DNA from 4 places in the Lysinibacillus sp. TE18511 genome. Region 4 is predicted to be linked to each of the others. Evidence: riboswitches for the same ligand, from Rfam matches in the RefSeq annotation. Region 4 holds a riboswitch; each other region holds the start of a gene.

Region 1 (5,136 bases), on a different contig from region 4:
CTGGTGATGAGGCAGCGGAATTGATCGGTAAAGACCGTGAATCTTCACAACGCGATCTATATGAGTCAATCGAAAAAGGCGACTTCCCTAAATGGAAAATGTACATTCAAGTAATGACAGAAGAACAAGCTCGTGAATTACCATATAACCCATTTGACTTAACAAAAGTATGGTATAAAAAAGACTTCCCACTAATTCCTGTTGGTGAATTCGAGTTAAACAAAAATCCAGACAATTACTTTGCAGAAGTTGAGCAAGCAGCGTTTGCACCATCTAACATTGTTCCTGGTATTAGCTTCTCTCCAGACAAAATGTTACAAGGTCGTATCTTTGCATATGCTGATGCACATCGCTACCGCTTAGGTGTAAACCACCACTCGCTTCCTGTAAACGCACCAAAATGCCCATTCCGCTCATTCCACCGCGATGGTGCTATGCGTTTCGACGGCAACCTTGGTTCAACTTTGGGCTATGAACCAAATAGCTACGGCGAATGGGAGCATAATTTAGATCATAAAGAACCTGACTTACGTATTGACGGTCATGCTGGTATCCACGACTTCCGTGAAGATGACAACAATTACTTCGAGCAGCCAGGTAAATTATTCCGTCTAATGACTGCAGAAGAGCAACAACGCCTATTCGAAACTACAGCTAACGATATGGCGTCAGTTGAGGAGTTCATCAAACGTCGTCACATCCTTCACTGCTATTTAGCTGATCCAGCATATGGTGAAGGTGTAGCAAAAGCGATGGGTCTTTCATTAGAAGGTATGGATCTTTCAAACCCATACGTAAAACAACCAACTAACGTTTAATTTATTTCAGCCTAGGCTTAATTGATTTTTTCCACTTATTATTGATATCCAAATCCAACTTTTTACTCCATGCGAAGAGCAACTTCACATGGAGTTTTTTTACGTTTTAATGATTAAGAAAGGCTTGTGCCTAAAAAATAGACACAAGCCTTACGCTTTGAATTATTGATAAATCTGACTGCCCGCCTTTTTAAATTCCTCTGCCTTTTCCTGCATACCTTTATGAATAGCTTCCGTAGTATTCATATCTTTATCCTTTGCATAAGTACGAATATCCTGCGAGATTCTCATACTACAAAACTTAGGTCCACACATTGAACAGAAGTGCGCTGTTTTCGCCCCTTCTGCAGGTAATGTTTCATCATGATATTCTACTGCTCGCTCTGGATCTAGCGCTAAGTTGAATTGATCGCGCCAGCGGAATTCGAAGCGTGCTTTAGATAATGCATCGTCACGCTGCTGTGCTCCCAGATGCCCTTTCGCTAAATCAGCTGCGTGTGCAGCAATTTTATACGTAATAACCCCTACTCGAACATCCTCCCGATTTGGTAACCCTAAATGTTCTTTAGGTGTTACATAGCACAGCATTGCCGTACCAAACCAGCCTATCATTGCAGCACCAATAGCTGATGTAATATGGTCATAGCCAGGAGCAATATCTGTTGTCAACGGCCCTAAAGTATAGAAAGGAGCTTCCTTACACACCTCTAACTGCTTGTCCATATTTTCTTTAATAAGATGCATTGGTACATGCCCTGGTCCTTCTACCATCACCTGTACATCATGCTTCCAGGCAATTTGCGTTAATTCCCCTAGCGTTTCTAGCTCTGCAAACTGCGCCTCATCATTAGCATCTGCGATAGAACCTGGACGTAAACCGTCACCTAAAGAGAAGGCAACATCATATGTTTTCATAATTTCGCAGATTTCTTCAAAATGCGTATATAAGAAGCTCTCTTGGTGGTGATATAAACACCATTGTGCCATAATCGAACCGCCACGGGACACTATACCCGTTACACGATTCGCCGTTAATGGTACATAGCGTAGCAACACCCCTGCGTGAATTGTGAAGTAATCAACACCTTGCTCAGCCTGCTCAATCAACGTATCACGATACACTTCCCACGTTAAATCCTCTGCCACACCATTTACTTTTTCTAGCGCTTGATAAATCGGTACTGTCCCTACTGGCACTGCGGCATTACGGATAATCCATTCACGCGTCGTATGAATATGCTTACCAGTCGATAAATCCATAATGTTATCAGCACCCCAACGTGTAGCCCACGTCATTTTTTCTACCTCTTCCGCAATAGAGGATGACACCGCTGAATTTCCAATATTGGCGTTGATTTTCACATGGAAGTTACGTCCAATAATCATTGGCTCGGCCTCAGGGTGGTTAATATTAGAAGGTAAAATAGCTCGACCCGCCGCAATCTCTGAGCGCACAAATTCAGGATCTATGTTTTCGCGAATCGCTACAAACTCCATTTCTGGCGTAATGATTCCTTTTCGCGCATAGTGAAGCTGCGTTACATTACCACCTTTCTTAGCACGTAGAGGTTTTCTAGATAAATCCGGAAAAACATTTTCTTGAATACGTGGATCATCCGCATTACGGAAACCGTTATCCTCTGGCTTGATTGTACGACCTTCGTATTCCTCGACGTCACCACGTTCTCTGATCCATGTACTACATAAAGCTGGCAATCCCTTCGTAATATCTACTTTATATGCAGGATCCGTATACGGACCACTCGTATCATAAACACGAACTGGCGCATTTTCCTCTTCACCGAAGCTACCTGTCGTTGGACTTAAAGCAATCTCACGCATTGGCACTAAAATATCTGGTCGTGATCCTTCCACATACACTTTTTTGCTTCCATCAAAATTTGACATAATCGTAATATTCTTTTCGCTAACTGTTGTCATGAACTATTTCGCTCCCGTTTTTACGTATTTTTATACAAGGACCAAATCTAGCTCACCCCTCAAAAAACAAAAGCCGAATCCAAAAATTTTTTGGATCCGGCTAAGAATGTAAAGGTATAGTTATCGCAAAGAGCTTATATTGCAATAAAGGTTAACTTTCCCACGCTGGTATGAGCCAGATCAGGTCCAAAGGGTCAAGAAACCTCTATGCGTTTCCCTCTCAGCCCGACTCATCAGACTCCCCTAGTTAATGCTATTAAGTTTGATGATAGTGTAGCAGATATTGCTAAGAGATGGAAGCTTCATTTGATAATTTTTGGCTTATCATCAAAACGTGTGGTTGATTTCCGTTCCGGCTGGGCGCTTTCCTGGGGGCGTCCGATGAGCCGCTTCACTCGCTTTGCTCGCTCCAGGGTCTCATCTGTGACGCTGATCCCCAAGGAGTCGCCCAGCCTCCACTCCAATCAACCTATTTACATTACATACGTTTTAAAAAATATAATCACTAACTTTTTGGTGATTAGCCTATTTTAAAAAATCAGAAGGATAGCCACTTACTCAAGCTAGGCTGTCACTCTATCTTATTCCAAATAAAATCCAGCAGTTAGGTAAACAACAGCTCCGCTACATAAATCACAATCGTCACGGTAATACAGCTTACAATCGTTGAGAATAAAACAGTTTGTGCAGCAGTTGCAGATTCCACACCATATTCTAATGCTAGACTAGAGCTATTACGTGATGTCGGGAAAGAACTAGCTATAAAAAGAGATTGTGCCACGACACCATCTAGGCCAAGTGTAAAAATAATCAGTAAAGCTACAGCTGGCCCTATGATTAGTCGTGTAAAACAACTAATAAATACCGTCTTATTGAACATCGATTTGATTTCAAGCTGTGATAGCTGTGCCCCTAACGTTATTAACGCTACAGCGATAAAGCCATCTGCCACATGGTCTATCGGAATTTTTATAAACTGTGGAATAGTGATATCAAAATAGTTCATCGCTACACCAATAATAAGGGCATGAATAATAGGCATTTTGAGGAAATCTTTCACAATAGACATGCCTGATTTTGTTGAAGAAATTAAATTGTACAAGCCATATGTATAGGTCGTCATATTTTGAAAGATCACGAGAATGACCTGAATCGCTACTCCAATCGGCTGCGTCACGAAAATCATCTGCGCGACTGGAATACCATAGTTTCCTGAATTAATAAGGACTACACTATTTTTAAACACCGCAGCCTCTGTTTTTACTAAACCAAGTCCCTTTGCTATAAAGTGACTAAGCACCATTTGACTGCCGATAAAGAGTAATATAAATAATGCAACTTCTACAAGAACTGGCAGCTCTATATGCGTTTCATATAAATTCACAAAAACAGCTGCTGGCATAAAGCAATATGTAATAAGCTGAGATAATGCCTTTAAATTAAAGTGAAATTTCTTTTGTAAAACTGCGCCGAGTACTAGAAGTACCAAAATAGGAGCGACAATCTGGAAGAAAATCATACCGAGATACATCATAGTGATCCCCCCTTTCCCTTCCTATAGTAGTGCTGTTTTTTCGCTCGGTCAATGCACCTCAATGTTATCTCATCATTCATGAAAGGTATTTTCTTCAGAAATGCACAATACTAATCCAGTGTTTTTTATCAGGAAAAAACGCAAAAAAAGACTGCCTCCAATATCAGGCAGTCCTTCTTAAAATTCATCCTTTAACATTAAGCAAGCTTAAATCGATTAACGACCGCTTGTAATTCATTTGAAATCTCTTTCATATTATTAATGGAATCTGCAACCTTTTGTAGCTCCGCTTGCTGATCAATAGCAGACGCACTTACCTGTTCCGCAGATGCAGCAGTCTCCTCTGAAATAGCTGAAATACTTTGGATTGCCATAATCGCTTGATTTTTATGCTCTAACATATGAGAAAGCTGAGTCATTAATTCATTAATTGAAGTTGCGATAGAACTAGAAAGCTCACTATTATCTTTAAACGCAAGCTCCGTGCCTTGTACTGATTCATTTTGAGCTTCTATTAAGCCCGCATTTGAAGCAATAACAGCAACTGTTTGCTGAGAATTCACAAGAATACTATCTACTGTTCGCTTTATGACCTCTGTTTCATTTTTTGATTGCTCTGCTAGCTTTCGCACTTCCTCTGCAACAACTGCAAAACCTTTACCATGTTCACCAGCTCGAGCAGCTTCTATGCTTGCATTTAAAGCTAATAAATTTGTTTGCTCGGTAATACCTTGAATAGACGAGATCACTTGATTAATATTGGCAATATTGGACGCCAAAGACTCGACTTGCTGTTGAACACGCCCATTCATTGTATTTGTTTCTGCATTACGTTCACGTAAG
Region 2 (5,136 bases), on a different contig from region 4:
TTCTCGAAAAATACCTTTAATGTATATAACAAATCAGTTTTATGCTGTTTGTCATATTTGATAATGGGTCCAAGTTTCATCTCTACATATTCTGCCATTTCCTGTGGGTCGTTATTTAAGAAAAGGGTGTAAGGTCCAAGCTTCTCGTAGGATAAAATGAACGGTGCTTGTTCGAGTGTTTGTAAATAGTCTATGCACTTTTTTGAGTCCCGGTAAGAACTGGAGATATGTTCAATTGTGTCGAAGTGTCTCCCAAGACCAACCATAAACGAAAGTGAATTGTACTTTTTAGAATCCTGATCGAGGAGCTTGAAAAAATGTTGAATGCTTTCTTTAAATTGTTCAACTGGTTCTCTTAGATTGTTCATAAATAAAAAATGGTAGTGCGAATCATGTTCTGAGATGAAAACTGGTAAGGAAAATAAACGTGTTAAACGATAGAGCAGCTTACTAAATTGTTGCTGCTTTTTTTTAGTTTGAGCAACACCATACTTACTTCCTTCAAGCTGTAGAGTAGCACATAAATAATGGGTAGCTTGTTGGGCTTCTTGGCGTTTATAAAAGGCATTAAAATTCAAGTTTAGTAGCTGTTGTAACAAATAACCATCATATTTAAAAGAAATTTCAAGCTCCTTTTCCTCCTCTGCTAATTGTAAGGCGAAAAGAGCACTTGCCTGTTCTACTGCGAATAAATCTAGAGGATCCATCTGTAGATGGTGATCCATAACAATCAACAGTATTCCTATAACACCCCGCTCTATATGGATGGGAAACAAATAGCTTACATACATTTCATGGTTGATGGGTATATGTACTTGATGTCGCACGCACTGCTGAACAACTGTATGAAGATGCTCTGATTCTTGCTCTTTTAAAATTTCGGTTGCAAGCTTTGCTGTTGAAGAAGATGCGACAAGTAAATCGTAAAAATCAGTGATAATAGCTACAGACTGTCCTAGTAAGGAAGCAAGTGTATCGATCATTTCGTTTAGTCGACCTCGTGTTAAAGAGACACGTGTTAAAGCATTATAAATACGTTTAGAACGCTCATTTTGAGTAAATAATTTTGCATTTTCGATGGCAATCGAGGACTGATTTGCAAATGCTTGTAGCATTGTTAAATCACTATTCTCAAACTGTGTATCTCCTGAAAAGTTAACAATCGTTAACACGCCTATACATGAATTACTTTTATCAAGAAGCGGAGCACAAACAGCACTTTTCGGGTAAGTAAAATCACCGACTGCTTTTGTATAGTTTTCTTCATACTGTGGAAATAAATCGGCCATGTTTTCAGTTACATCATCGCTAGAGTGGAATCTAAATGCCTTCTTTTGAGAGAATACTTTTCCAGTCATCCCTTCATTTGAGGCAAGGTGAATTTTCTTCAAGTAAGCTAGATCATAACCAATAGCATGCTTAGCAATTAAACGATTTGTTTCTGTATTTAACATAAACAGCACACCTGCATCAGCACCTTTAATCACATGGAGTACTTCACTAATAAGTTTTTCTAACACTTGGTCTATATCGAGTGTTGAGGTTAGGACCTGCGCAGCGTTAACCAAGCTCATTAATTGTTTTTCGGTATTTATCATAAACAGCTCCTCATGTGTATTGCTAAATTTTATTTTACAGTGCCATATAGAAGATAGCGAACTGTTAATTAGCGAAAAATAAAGAATCTGCTGAAAAAAGTAAGCAGATTCTTGTTATTAACCCTATTTATAGATGTTTTTGGAGTGATTAGTCGTTGCTTTCTTTGTAGCGATTACTTTTTTTACAATCGGGATCACGATAGGTGCTAATTTTACGGCGGTTTTAACAACTTTAGATACTTTCATAAAAATAACAGCTCCTTTAACTATTAGTACTACCCGTTAAATACCGAAATGAAACTTATCGGATAACGCGAACGGCTTGAACAATATTCCAAATGACGATTCCTAGAGTGATGAGTAAGTAAATTGCCATTGAAGCAAACCAGATGATAAGAAACGTAGTGCTGTCTGAGTTCGAGTCAAAATTGTTAAATGATAAGGTTGAGAAAACAAAGACGGCAAAGAAGATAATTCCAAACACGAATGGAATTAAATGTGATATAAGTGCTCGGATAGAGTTTTTCTTTACGGAGTCATCTTTTGAAACAAAGTACACTACTAATGGCACAATAACAGGTGCGAACAAAATACTGAGATAACTAAAGGCAGATAAAATTTTTTGGTTCTCCATAGTTGTACCTCCTTTTTATATATTTACGCATGAAAAGCGGCAAAGTTTCAAAAAAATAAGTTGGAAGAGGTTGTAATCATCACCATGTTTTCGTACAATGAGGTTGTTCGAATAATTTAGATGTAACGACCACAAGGGGAGCTGATGATGTCAGCTGAGACTGGGCACGTAATGCCTTGACTCTTTGAACCTGTAAGTTAACGCTTGCGTAGGGATGTGGATAGAAACTGACACTTTTACGATGTGAGGCTCTGTCCTGGCATCGTTTTTCTTTATTCAGCCGAAAGCGTGCCGAATGAAGATGAAAGCTATTGATGTCAGATAGGGACATATCAGCGCATTTCTATTCCTTCTCTTGTATCCTACATCGGAACAAAGGAGAGAATAATATGGACAATAAACGATTATTAATGCTTGTGGAAATTGCGATATTCGCAGCGATTGGCCTTGTGCTCGATCAAGTTTCCTTTAAAGTATGGGCACAAGGTGGCTCTGTTAGCCTAGTGATGGTGCCAATTATTTTAATAGCATTCCGTTGGGGCCTTATTCCAGGGCTAACAACGGGCTTACTAATTGGTGTTATGCAGACAATGTTTGGTGCTACAATTGTACATTGGCTTCAAGGATTACTCGATTATGGTGTTGCCTTCACAGTAGTTGGTTTAGCGGCTGTTGTTCGCCAACCAGTGCTTGAAGCTGCTAAAAATTTAAACAAAACAAAAATGGCGCTTTATATTATTTTAGGAACTGTATTCGCAGGGTTTTTACGTTATGCTGCACATACAACTGCTGGCGCTGTATTTTTCTCAGAGTATGCTGGCGATCAAAATGCATGGATTTATTCAATCATCTATAATGGTACATATATGCTGCCAGCAACGGTTTTAACAGCAATTGTCGGAGTCCTGTTATTTACAGCAGCTCCTCAATTAATGCAACGAAAATCATAATTATTATGCCCTTCACATGAGTGGAGGGTTTTTTAGCCAGTTAGGGATGACATTTGTTGAAAAGTATACAATGTATATAAGTTGATCTTCGTTCCGACTGTACGCCCCTAGGAAAGCGCTCAGTCGGAACGGAAATCAACCACACGTTAAGATGATGAGCCTGTTTTTTAGCACTTTACAATTTATAATGGCATATAATAATTAAAGCGTTTAGCGTTTTTTGTATAAAAAGTTATGTTATATTAATGAATAGATATTAGATGAAAGGGACGTTAAAAATGATCGTAAAAACGCAAGAAGAGATTGAAGCCTTTAAAAAAATCGGCCGTATTTGTGCTGAAATTCGTGAAGCAATGAAGGCAGCTACAAAACCAGGTGTAACAACACTTGAACTAGATGAAATTGCAGGCCGTATGTTTGCTGAGGCAGGAGCAATTTCTGGACCTAAAGGGGAATATGATTTCCCAGGATACACATGTATTAGTGTGAATGAGGAAGTAGCACATGGTATTCCAGGTAAACGTGTGATTGAAGAGGGAGATATCGTAAACATTGATGTATCTGGTTCATTAAATGGCTACTTTGCAGATACGGGCATTTCATTTGTAGTTGGTGAAGGCTATGAAGATAAAGAAAAACTGTGTCGTGTAGCTAAAAGTGCTTTTGATCGTGCAATGACAAAAGTAAAAGCTGGCTCAAAATTAAACCAAATCGGAAAAGCTGTTGAACGTGAAGCATATGCCAATGATTTAACAGTGATTATGAACCTAACAGGTCACGGTTTAGGTCGTTCGTTACACGATGAGCCAAATCATATTTTAAACTATTATGATGCATGGGATTCTACAATTATGAAAGAGGGTATGGTGCTTGCAGTCGAGCCCTTCATCTCAGCTAAAGCGGAGCATATTGTCGAAGCTGGTGATGGCTGGACATTCGTTACGCCAGACAAATCATTAGTTGCCCAAATTGAGCATTCAGTTATCGTTACTAAAGACAAACCAATTATTTTAACTTCACTAGATGAACAATAAAAAAGCAAAAAATCCTGCAAACCAATTTATTTTTGGTAGGCAGGATTTTTTTTAATAAATAATATACCGACAAGTAGCACACCACATAAAAATAAGGCTGCCGTTGTCACAAGTAGCTCATCCAAACCATTATGTAATGCGACCCCAACATAGGACCAGATAAATACACTTGGATACATAATATCAAAATGGTGGAATCGAATATGTAGCGCTATTGCGACTCCGATTGTCAGTAAAATAACTGCCCAAAGTGGATTACTAAGGCCAAAACCGTTCCATTGATAAGATGTTAGCGTAAAGCTTACGTTAGTCATTAGTATAAATGTAACCCATGCCAAGTAAATCGAGAAGGGTATACGACCTGAAGGTGAGTTATCGCTGAGAGGATACGTATTGTACAACAAATATAAATACAGTACTAAAATAAACATACTGGCGATTGTCACGATAAATAGTTCGTGATGCCAAACAACAATTGTTAACGCCTGCATGATACATATGCTACTAAAGAGAACAGTCTGTTTAATAGTTGTCTTTTTAATATTCATGACTAACCAATAACCAAGTAACATGTAAATCACAATCCAAATCACATAGCTAGCATTAAAAGGTGCAAATATTACAGGAAAACGATTTGAGATTTCTAACGAAGATTGACCGTTTATTTTCATGAAATAGGATGTAAAGGTTAGGATAAGTGAGACAATAAAAGTTACTGTCATCAAAATAAATCGAGGCATGTTTTCCTCTCCCTTCGTGTTAAATTGTATAGGGAAAAGACAAATAAGTATAGGACTGTGACATAATAATTTCATTATAACGGAAAATTCCAACAATGTATCGTGTTATTTCGCCAAAATCATCTACAATTTACCATTTGCATAGGCATGCATATATTTCTTTAGTACAATAAGGGTATT
Region 3 (5,136 bases), on a different contig from region 4:
ACGTCCTTCAAACCAAAAATAACCATCTTCATCTTTATATGCACGATCTCCGGTAATATACCAATCGCCTCTAAATTGTAGATTTGTACGTTCTGGATCATGTAAATATTTTTTAAATAACGCAGGTGTTTCACGATGTACAGCAATGTCTCCAACTTCTCCAATTGCAACTGCCTTTCCGAAATCATCGATAATTTCAACAGTATTCCCCGGAGTAGGTTTACCCATCGAGCCAATTTTAGCTTTCGTCCCTACCATTGTACCAACAAGTAATGTATTTTCTGTTTGTCCATAGCCATCTCGTACTTGTAAATTCAAAACCTCCGAAAATACTTTTATCACTTCGCTATTTAATGGTTCACCCGCTGACACAGCCTGACGGACTGTACTTAAATTGAAATCTTGTAAACTTTCAAGTGCTGCCATAAATCGATATTCGGTTGGTGTACAGCACAGAATATTAATCTTGAATTTTTCAAGGAGTGTAAGGTATGTTGTCGCATCAAAGTGACCTTTGTAGACAAATGCTGTTGCACCACTTCCTAATGTAGCGAGAAACGGACTCCAAATCCATTTTTGCCAGCCTGGAGCTGCTGTAGCCCAAACAATGTCACCTTCTTGAACACCTAACCAATTCGGTGCAGTTGTTCGTAAGTGCGCATAACCCCAGCTATGTGTATGTACCGCTGCCTTTGGATTTCCTGTTGTACCACTCGTATAAGCTAAAAATGCAATGTCAGTACTTTTAGTAGGTGTGGAGCTTATGTAGGTTGTTGGTTGGCTTTGCATTTTTTCAAACAATGGCTGCCAAGATTCATGTGCATGACCAATGACAAATTGCTGTATGCCTTGCGAATTTTTAACAGCATCAAATTGCTCAATATAAGGTTCAAATACAACAACGCCTTTTGCATTTGCGTGATTGATGCGATATTCAATATCCTTAGTTCTCAACATTTCTGAACTTGGTATAATCGTTAACCCAGCCTTCAAGGCTCCAAGATAAACGATATACGCTTCAACTGATCTTGGCACCATGACTAAAATAACATCACCTTTTGTTAGACCATGTGATGTAAATACATGAGCTGCCTGATTAGCCTTTTCAAGTAAACTAGCATATGTAATGTACTGAATTTCTTCGTTTTCGTTATAAACTATTAATGCGCATTTTGTAGAATCCTGTGCATATTTTTCGATTTCCTCTGAAATGTTATACCACTCTGGTGCGATTAAATCTTGTCGTTTCATGGCAAATGCCCCCTTTTGCTATGCTCATTATAAAGCTCAAATTTCATCATTTTCAATGAAAGGCACTCTAATTTGTTAAAGTCATGACAACTATCATGCTCTGCTATATGGCATCAGTCACGTCTTCGTTCAAAAAACTCTCTATTGAATACTAAAGATAAATATGGTACATTTTGGTCAACTAAAAGCATAATTGCGGGGGGACTCATTTAGAGTTGAGAAGGTAAAACCTGACCCTTTGAACCTGTTAGTTAATACTGACGTAGGGAGCAATTCACATCTAATTACTGATGAAAGGCTCTTTTGCGTGTTTTTTCTGCACGAAAAAGAGCCTTTTTTGCACGCTTACGTCCATCCAATAAGGAGGACATAAATTGATATTTCATACGATCCGTAAACGAAATCCACTTATTCATTGCATTACTAATTATGTTGTAGCTAATTTCCAAGCAAATGGCTTATTAGCAATAGGTGCTTCTCCAGTAATGGCCGATAACAGTCATGAGGTTGAAGAAATGGTCGCTATTGCCTCAGGCTTATTGATAAATATCGGTACCCTAAATAATCAGATGAAAGAATCCATGCTACTCGCAGGAAAAAAAGCTAATGCTCTGGGCATTCCCGTTGTTTTAGATCCTGTTGCTGCAGGTGCAACAACTTACCGTAAACAGACCGTACAACAATTATTGAAGGAAATAAAATTTGCAGCGATTCGTTGTAATATTGGAGAGCTCGCGGCGATTGCCAATGTAGACTGGCAACAAAAAGGCGTAGATAGTGGTACTGGTTCAATTTCTTTAGAAGTTGAGGCAAAGCAAATAGCTCAACTCTACAATTGTATTGTTATTGTGACCGGTGAAAAGGATTTTATAACTGATGGCGAACATCAGCAATGGATTACAGGTGGAAATTCTCATATGACAGAAGTCACTGGAACAGGTTGCTTATTAAGTGCAATTTGTTGCGCTGCCTACTCCGCAGGGAATGAACCATATAACCAATTAGTCGATGCATTAGCGCTTTATAAAAAAGTGGCAGAACAAGCTTCTTCTTCCACAGATTACATTGGCGATTTTCAAATTACAGTATTGAATGAACTACATCGCCTTTCCAAGGATGGTGAAAAATAATGCATATTGTAACGACAATTGCTGGTTCAGATAGTGGTGGCGGCGCAGGCATACAGGCTGATTTAAAAACATTTCAGGAATTAAAGATCTTTGGGACATCTGTTATTACAGCTTTGACTGCCCAGAACACACTTGGTGTATCCGATGTCTTACCAATTGAAGTTAGCTTTGTTGAAAAACAACTTAAAGCACTAATCGAGGATTTTTCAATTAGTGCTGTTAAAACAGGAATGCTATTTTCCTCAGAAATCATTCAATCAATCGCACGTATTCTAGCCGAAGTAAATATTCCACTAATTGTTGATCCTGTTATGATTGCAAAAGGTGGCGAAAGCTTATTACAGCAAGAAGCAATTGTTGCATTATGTAGGTATTTACTTCCTTTAGCAACAATCGTTACACCAAACATACCTGAAGCTGAAACACTTACTGGGAGAAAAATCAAAACGTTTGCAGATATTCAAGACGTGGCACACACCCTATTACAAATGGGTGTACAATGTGTCATCATTAAAGGTGGTCATTTAACAGATAATGATTATGCAATTGATTATGTATTTTTTGAAGATGGACAATCATTTTCCATGCAGTCCTCGCGTATTGCAACAAAAAACACACATGGAACAGGCTGTACGTTCTCTGCCGCACTCACTGCTTTTATTGGACGAGGATTTTCTATAAAAGAAGCGATTGTGGAAGCCAAAAAATATATTCAATTAGCCATAACTTATGATTTATCGATTGGCAATGGTCATGGTCCAACAAATCATTTTGCTTATCAAAAATATAAGGAGTCGTGTGAGGTGATCATTCATGAAACGTGATAATTTACAGCTATATTTTATTATGGGGACAAGTAATGTTTTAATTCAAAAGCCATTAAACGTTCTAGAGAAGGCTTTACAATCGGGAATTACCATGTTTCAATTTCGTGAAAAAGGACCAAATACACTCACTGGGCAAGCCTATGAAAATTTTGCGCAAGAATGTCAAAAGCTCTGTCAACAGTATAATGTTCCGTTTATTGTTAATGATGATGTAGAGCTTGCTGTGAAACTTGGTGCAGATGGTGTTCATATTGGACAAGAAGATTTGCCTGTGTCGATGGTACGCGAAAAAATTGGCAGCATGATTTTAGGCGTTTCTGTTCATTCACAAGCTGAATTACAAACTGCTCTACAATACGGTGCGGATTATGTAGGAATTGGTCCTATTTTTGCAACCTCTTCTAAAAAGGACGCCAAGCCACCTAGTGGGACTAAATTTTTACAGCAAGTTCGCATACAATACCCCGAACTCCCCATTGTTGCAATAGGAGGACTAAATTGCTCGAACGCCCATACAGTATTTAAAGCTGGTGCAGATGGAATTGCTGTTATTTCTGCAATTTGTGAAAGTGAAGATATTTCAAATACAATCTCTACACTTAAATCATTTTCTATATTGGATAAAAAAATCAAAATCTAAACAAACTAAAACCAGTGCCTTTTACGGTCACTGGTTTTAAGTTTAATAAATGCTGTTTAAGCAATTATTGGTTGTTGTTTGGCATACCTTTTAATTGAGATTCTGCCATTTGTACAAGACGTTTAGTGATTTCACCGCCAACGGAACCGTTAGCACGAGCTGAAGCGTCAGCCCCTAATTGAACACCAAATTCTTGTGCAATTTCGTATTTCATTTGATCTAGTGCTTGTTGTACACCAGGTACTGCAAGCTTGTTTGAACTGCGGTTGTTGTTTGAAGTCATGTCTCTCACCTCCTTGTGAATATAGAATGTGCGATATTAGATTTTTAATACGAAAATTTTATAGGTAAATTGTACCTCAGAAGGAAACCAACTAAAAAAGCCGACTCAAAATGCACTTTTGAGTCGGCTCGCAAATTTCTTCTATAGAAGATCTGCAAATTTATCTGCTTCTTGCTCTTTTTTCGGGAAAATATAGACCTCACGATTTTTCACTGCTCGTTCAATTAGTTCATCAAAATCCGAGAAGCTTTCATAATGCTCAACCTTTTCAAGCTTTGGTTTTGTTTTTGGACTTGCAGGAGTAAAAATTGTACAGCAATCTTCAAATGGCTGGATAGACGTTTCGTATGTGCCAATTTTCTCTGCAATATCGATAATTTCTAATTTATCAGATGAGATTAAAGGGCGTAAAATTGGTGTGTTGGTTACGGCATTAATAGCTGTTAGGCTTTCAAGAGTTTGACTTGCTACTTGACCAAGACTTTCACCTGTAACAATTGCTAGTGCACCAATTTCTTCACGTACTTTGTCTGCAACTTTTAACATCATACGGCGAGTTGTTGTCATCGATACATTAGAAGGTACTTTTTCTTTAATAAGAACTTGAATTTCAGTGAAAGGAATGACATGTAAACGTATACTAGCTCCAAATTTCGTTAATTCATTAGCAAGCACCTTTACTTTTTCCAATGAATTTTGGCTTGTATACGGTGGGCTAAAGAAGTGAATCGCCTCTAAGCGCACTCCTCGTTTCATCATTAAATAACCAGCGACAGGACTATCTATACCACCAGAAAGCATTAATAGAGATTTTCCGTTTGAACCTACTGGCATTCCACCTGCACCCGGAATAACTTGTGCCATCATATATGTTGCATCATGGCGAACTTCTACTCGAAGCTCGATATCGGGTTGCTTCACTTTTACTGATAAATTTTTAAACTGCGGTAAAACATAACCACCAATTTCACGTTGAATGGCATGAGATTCTAAAGGAAATGTTTT
Region 4 (5,136 bases):
GCTTTGGCAATAAACCAAACCCAAACCAAATGATTAATAACGGTGCTAGGACGAGCACAGGAACATTCTGTGACATAATGAGAATAGGATAAAATAGCTCCCGAATAAACGTAAAACGATGTAATATCACAGCAACCGTCAGCCCGCACAATATCCCGATGGCAAGACCTAGAAGTGCTAATTGAACAGTTGCTAACGCATGCGGCAAGAACGTATCATACGATTGAAAACCTTCTTTCAAAATGGCACTCGGTGCAGGCAATAACCAATGAGGAACGTCTGCAAAACGGACAATTAGTTCCCATATGAATAAGAGGAAGGCGATAAAAATTATCGTCCTTCCTTGTTTTATTGCCGACTTCATCAATGGTATTTCTCCGTTAACGTCTCCATTGTAATACCTGATGGCTGAAATAAAATTTTCACTTGTGTAATAACATTGATCGCACCAAGTTCAATCATTTTAACATTCATTTTTTCAATGATTTGTAGCAAAGTCGATAGCTCACCCTCCATCGTCGTTTCGAGCGGGTGTACTTCATATTTCACTCCTGAAGCGTCAATAATAGCAATTGCTGCATCGACATAAGGGATCACATCTTCATATTTTTCAGTTTTCGGGATAATTTGTACGCTTACTAATGAGTTTGCCATGCTATTTTGTCTCCTTTTTCGGTAAAAAGTCGTTTGTAAATGCTTGTTCTGCGTTAAATTCGCCCTCTAAAACTTTGTTGCTAGCCATCCATTTAGCGTAGTTTTCCCAAACAGTCAGCTTTTGCTCACCCCATTGAGCGGCATCGTCTTGATATTTATTTGCTAGCCATTCCTGACTTTTATGCACAAGCTCTTTATCTAAGTCAGGTACCGCTTCTAATAAAATATCAGCTGCCTCACTTGGATGACTTATCGCATATTCATAGCCCTTTGTAGTAGCAGCGACAAATGCTTTTACCGTATCTGGATCATTCTTAATCATTTTTTCATTCGTAGCAAGTACAGGCGTATAATAATCAAGCTGATCGCTATAATCTGTTAAATAAAGCATGTTCAGCTTTTCACCACGAAGTTCTGCTTCAATGCCTGTCCACGCATAATAAATCCACGCAAAATCAATATCCTTTTGCATCATTGTGAAGAAATCTAAATCGCCTGCATTCACAATATCTAGCTTATTAATATCCGCATTTTCTGTTTGCATAAGTGATTGTAGGACAGCCTGTTCAACTGGTGCACCCCAACCACCATATGTTTTCCCTTCAAAATCTTTAGGTGACTTAATCCCTTTAGATGCTATTGACGCAAAGCCAGAAGTATTATGTTGAATAATCGCTGCAATTGATACTAAAGGTACACCCTGCACACGTGCCTGTGTAATTCCTTCCTGATAGCTTACACCAAACTGTGCCTTACCAGACGCCACTAGCTGATCTGCACCCGTTTCGCCAGGTAATAAAATCTCAACATCTAAGCCCTGTTCCTTAAAGTAACCAAGTTTTTCCGCTACATATAATCCTGTGTGATTTGTGTTTGGTGTCCAATCTAGCACGACCGATACCTTTTTTAATGCATTCGCATCGTTTTTATCCTTAGTATCCTTTGTCTCCTCTTTTTCGCTACAGCCCACAAGTGTTAAAAGCGCAGCCACTAGGATCAATAACCATTTTTTCATGCTGAATCCTCCTAGGAAGTAATTTGAAAGTGTTCATGAACGAATGTTTTAACCAGAAGAAAGCGTATCCACAGTCAGTATGCACCCAAGGTTATCGCATATAACAAAAACATAAAAAAACGCCTAGGATTCCCCCAGACGTTTTACAAACAGTATCAAAAATTTTCTTTTTTTGAATAGATGTTCCCTACGCTGGTACGAGCCAAATCAGGTTCAAAGGGTCAGCGTCTATCGGACACAATCTCAGCTGGCAACTACCAGCCCCCCTACATTCTTTCCATATGAACTTTTCGTGATTATTATAACCATATCTATCTTTAAAAGACAAGGCTCAATTTCATATTTAATGTAATGTCATTTCAGAAGGCAATGTGAAACACAGCCTTTATTCTATAATAACTTTATATGTAAGTGTATACATTTGTGATTACTCATTCGTTGTATAAGTGTAAGGAGGACCAACAATGAGAAAAGAAAATGAACTGACCTCCTATCTAATCCATTTAGGAGAGGAAGTGTTCAAACTATTACGAATGAAAGGAGCTAATAAAGAAGATGCAGAGGATATCATTCAAAACACCTTTTACAAAGTTTACACACTATTGGATGACCTAACTGAGACTAATCTGCGTCCATGGTTTTTTAGAGTAGCACTCAATCAATACATTGACTTGAAAAGGAAAAAGGAGCATAAGAACATTTACATCACTGAGGAAATATATTCAAAGCTCCAACACATCGATGATCACTTTGATAAATTGCTAAATAAGGATGAAATTTTCTATTTATTAAAAGACATAAAAAAAGAATATAAAGAAATATTCTTTTTAAAGTATTACTATGATTTTTCATATGAAGAAATTGCTAATTTGTTAGATATTCAAGTAGATAGCGTCAAGCAAAAATTATATCGCGCACGTAAATGCATTCACTCAAAAATAGGAGGTACATATTAATGGAAACTTCGTTAAATGACGCTTTAAAAAAAGCTAAGCGAAAACAATTATTAAAAATTATCATCACTTCAATTATTGTAGTACTACTTCTCTGCCCTATTTTTTATAAAACCGGTAACTACTTTGCAGCAAAAAGTTCTAACAGACTGCACGAACAGCTTTTTTTACATAATGCTATTGCTGAACCTAATATTCAAATCGACTCTCAAGTAACGAGTAATTCTTCCATGTTTGGTGGAAACATTATCACAAACCGTTCGAAGAATATTAATGGTTATGTCGTTCCATGGAGCACGCTTACAAGTTCATATGGTTGGCTTCGCCTCAATATTGATACGAACGAGTTAGTACCAGGGTTTTATTGGTCTGATACAGAGTACTATGAGTACGATAAACAGACAAAAACTAAATCAGCGACATTTTATCATCCATCCATTCAAAAATACTTTGACGATGTACCAAACGAACTAGGCGAAATTTCGCAACTGGAGAAACACGTTGCAGAAGTTGCCGTTTCTTTCAACAAACCTTATACATTACAAGAAATACAAGGGAAAATTCCTAGCAATTTAAACATCGTATGGTTATATATGACTTCCCGAATTACGGATGAAAGTAATGGACCTGCTGGTTTAGAGGTTTATGGCTTTGATCCAGCCGATTCACCGAAAGAGGCCTACGATGACTTTATTGATACACTTCAAGAATATGATGCCAATAAAAATGACGAAACCATCCAAGAGTTTTTAAATTCAAATAAAGATAAACGGTTTGAGGAAGTGAAAATTTTAGGGGTCATGCTCACTGGCAAAACAAATAATTTTAAAGCCTTAGAGAATCAAGATTTTATCCGTGGTGCTTCAGTAGGCGCCACTGCACCAATCGTTCCTTATATTAAGCCAGAAAAATAAAGTAAAGAGACCAGATATCAAAGGTCTGATCGATCCCTAGATTATTCTAAAATAAATCTAGAGTGAAAATTTTACTGTTATAGTATGATAACGTTAAAGTTTATTCAGCATTTAGAAGATGATATTGAACTACGGAAAGAGGAAAGTATCTTTTTCTTTTATCTGGCGTCTTATAATGCTAACGTATATGTTATTTCTGTAGGAATGTGATAAAAAAGTGTTAACGGCACTTCCCTTGATTTCTCAAAAATATTTAGCACAGCATCATCAAATTGTCTTTGTAGATTTATTGAGAACAAGTATAAAAAAGGGACCTTTCTGATTTTAGGAAAGGTCTTTATTGTTCTCCATAATTGTCACAACTTACTATTAGCGGGTTCGATTTACAGGTAAAATACTAATTAGCATACTAATCAGTATTTGTTTGCCTGTTGATTACTTGGTATAGTAGCTTCCTTTAAAATGTTTACTTTCCAAGAAATTATGGTAGTACTATCTCTGACATTATTTTCTTGGATGTTTTTCAACATTGATTTAATGTTTTCTTCATCTTTAGAATGAAAGAAAGCATGATCAATTGTTGTTGGGTTTAAATATGGTTCATTAGGGCATTCAATTAGACCATCTGTAGTCAGAAATAAGCGGTTTTCCCCTTGTCTCAATTCTTTTATTCCCACACTGTAACAAGGTACTTCTTGTTCAAAAGTATTAACTTGTCCTATCCATTCATAGAATTGTCTTTGATTGATTTGGTATTGACCTAGTGCAGATAGTTCTGGATGAAATAAATAAAGAACACAATCCCCAACAGAAAACCACCAAATATATTTCTCTTTTCTAACAACAATTAAACAAGCGGTTTCTCCTTTAACATTTCGACAAGTAGTTAAGAATTCCTTAGATTGAAACATACATAATACCTTTTCTTCTAGCATCTTAAAAGTTTTTTGAGTTGTCGGCATAGACAATAAATGCCCTATATGAGATTTTTCATTTTCGAACAATGCTACTACTCTTTCGGCACTCTCGGATGTGTTATGCGCATCTAAAACAATAACGAATTCCCAATCTTCTCTGTCGTTAAACCATACTAGGCATCCATCTTCATTCTTATATTGTCCTGCATTCGAATTGCCGCCATATCGACCCACAATTATATGATCTATATGCTGAATGTTTACTTGATCTACAAAGTTTTCTTGGCTTCCAACCCAACTAAAATCTTTGAAGTGATCATTCATATTGATTGTTCTCTAAATATGTTTTAATACGATGACAAAGTTCAATAACATCATTGTTGTCACCCATAGGTGCATCTTCCCAATCGTAAACTTCCATCGGTCCCCAATGTTCTTTTGGTGTATTAGGATAACGAGCAACTAGGTGCATATGAAGATGCGGAACAGAATTTCCTGAAACAAGTGAGTAGATATGCTCTGCGTTTTCGGCTTCCTTTAAAGCTTTGCTGACTCTAGCCATTATGACACCAAATGCTTTTGCTTCTTCTACTGTCATTTCAGCAAGTGTCGGTATGTGTCTTTTTAGGTCAATCATAATATGACCTAAATAGTTGGGTTTACCATTTCGATCAATGTGTCCT

The links. A riboswitch is a leader RNA that binds a small molecule or an ion and turns the genes downstream of it on or off. The one in region 4 is predicted to bind thiamine pyrophosphate.
Region 1: it holds a riboswitch for thiamine pyrophosphate, as region 4 does, so the genes downstream of both, thiC (phosphomethylpyrimidine synthase ThiC) here and ACVWXS_RS18790 (ABC transporter substrate-binding protein) in region 4, are expected to answer to the same signal.
Region 2: it holds a riboswitch for thiamine pyrophosphate, as region 4 does, so the genes downstream of both, thiT (energy-coupled thiamine transporter ThiT) here and ACVWXS_RS18790 (ABC transporter substrate-binding protein) in region 4, are expected to answer to the same signal.
Region 3: it holds a riboswitch for thiamine pyrophosphate, as region 4 does, so the genes downstream of both, thiM (hydroxyethylthiazole kinase) here and ACVWXS_RS18790 (ABC transporter substrate-binding protein) in region 4, are expected to answer to the same signal.

The regions. Positions count from the first base shown of each region.
Region 1 is NZ_JBSSFD010000041.1:22,927-28,062, reverse strand. Features, by position in the region: gene ACVWXS_RS21305 (catalase) at 1-818, shown strand, start outside; gene thiC (phosphomethylpyrimidine synthase ThiC) at 981-2,759, opposite strand; TPP riboswitch at 2,900-3,014, opposite strand; gene ACVWXS_RS21295 (hypothetical protein) at 3,062-3,223, opposite strand; gene ACVWXS_RS21290 (AEC family transporter) at 3,364-4,293, opposite strand; gene ACVWXS_RS21285 (methyl-accepting chemotaxis protein) at 4,491-5,136, opposite strand, start outside.
Region 2 is NZ_JBSSFD010000045.1:7,107-12,242, reverse strand. Features, by position in the region: gene ACVWXS_RS22085 (helix-turn-helix domain-containing protein) at 1-1,598, opposite strand, end outside; gene ACVWXS_RS22080 (hypothetical protein) at 1,900-2,232, opposite strand; TPP riboswitch at 2,357-2,464, shown strand; gene thiT (energy-coupled thiamine transporter ThiT) at 2,622-3,182, shown strand; gene map (type I methionyl aminopeptidase) at 3,461-4,216, shown strand; gene ACVWXS_RS22065 (hypothetical protein) at 4,243-4,956, opposite strand.
Region 3 is NZ_JBSSFD010000006.1:64,886-70,021, reverse strand. Features, by position in the region: gene mbcS (acyl-CoA synthetase MbcS) at 1-1,251, opposite strand, end outside; TPP riboswitch at 1,439-1,537, shown strand; gene thiM (hydroxyethylthiazole kinase) at 1,626-2,381, shown strand; gene thiD (bifunctional hydroxymethylpyrimidine kinase/phosphomethylpyrimidine kinase) at 2,381-3,205, shown strand; gene thiE (thiamine phosphate synthase) at 3,195-3,848, shown strand; gene ACVWXS_RS06540 (alpha/beta-type small acid-soluble spore protein) at 3,913-4,131, opposite strand; gene thiI (tRNA uracil 4-sulfurtransferase ThiI) at 4,273-5,136, opposite strand, start outside.
Region 4 is NZ_JBSSFD010000031.1:16,560-21,695, reverse strand. Features, by position in the region: gene ACVWXS_RS18800 (ABC transporter permease) at 1-364, opposite strand, end outside; gene ACVWXS_RS18795 (thiamine-binding protein) at 364-654, opposite strand; gene ACVWXS_RS18790 (ABC transporter substrate-binding protein) at 656-1,669, opposite strand; TPP riboswitch at 1,837-1,947, opposite strand; gene ACVWXS_RS18785 (RNA polymerase sigma factor) at 2,134-2,625, shown strand; gene ACVWXS_RS18780 (sigma factor regulator N-terminal domain-containing protein) at 2,625-3,536, shown strand; gene ACVWXS_RS18775 (protein phosphatase 2C domain-containing protein) at 3,950-4,777, opposite strand; gene ACVWXS_RS18770 (HIT family protein) at 4,770-5,136, opposite strand, start outside.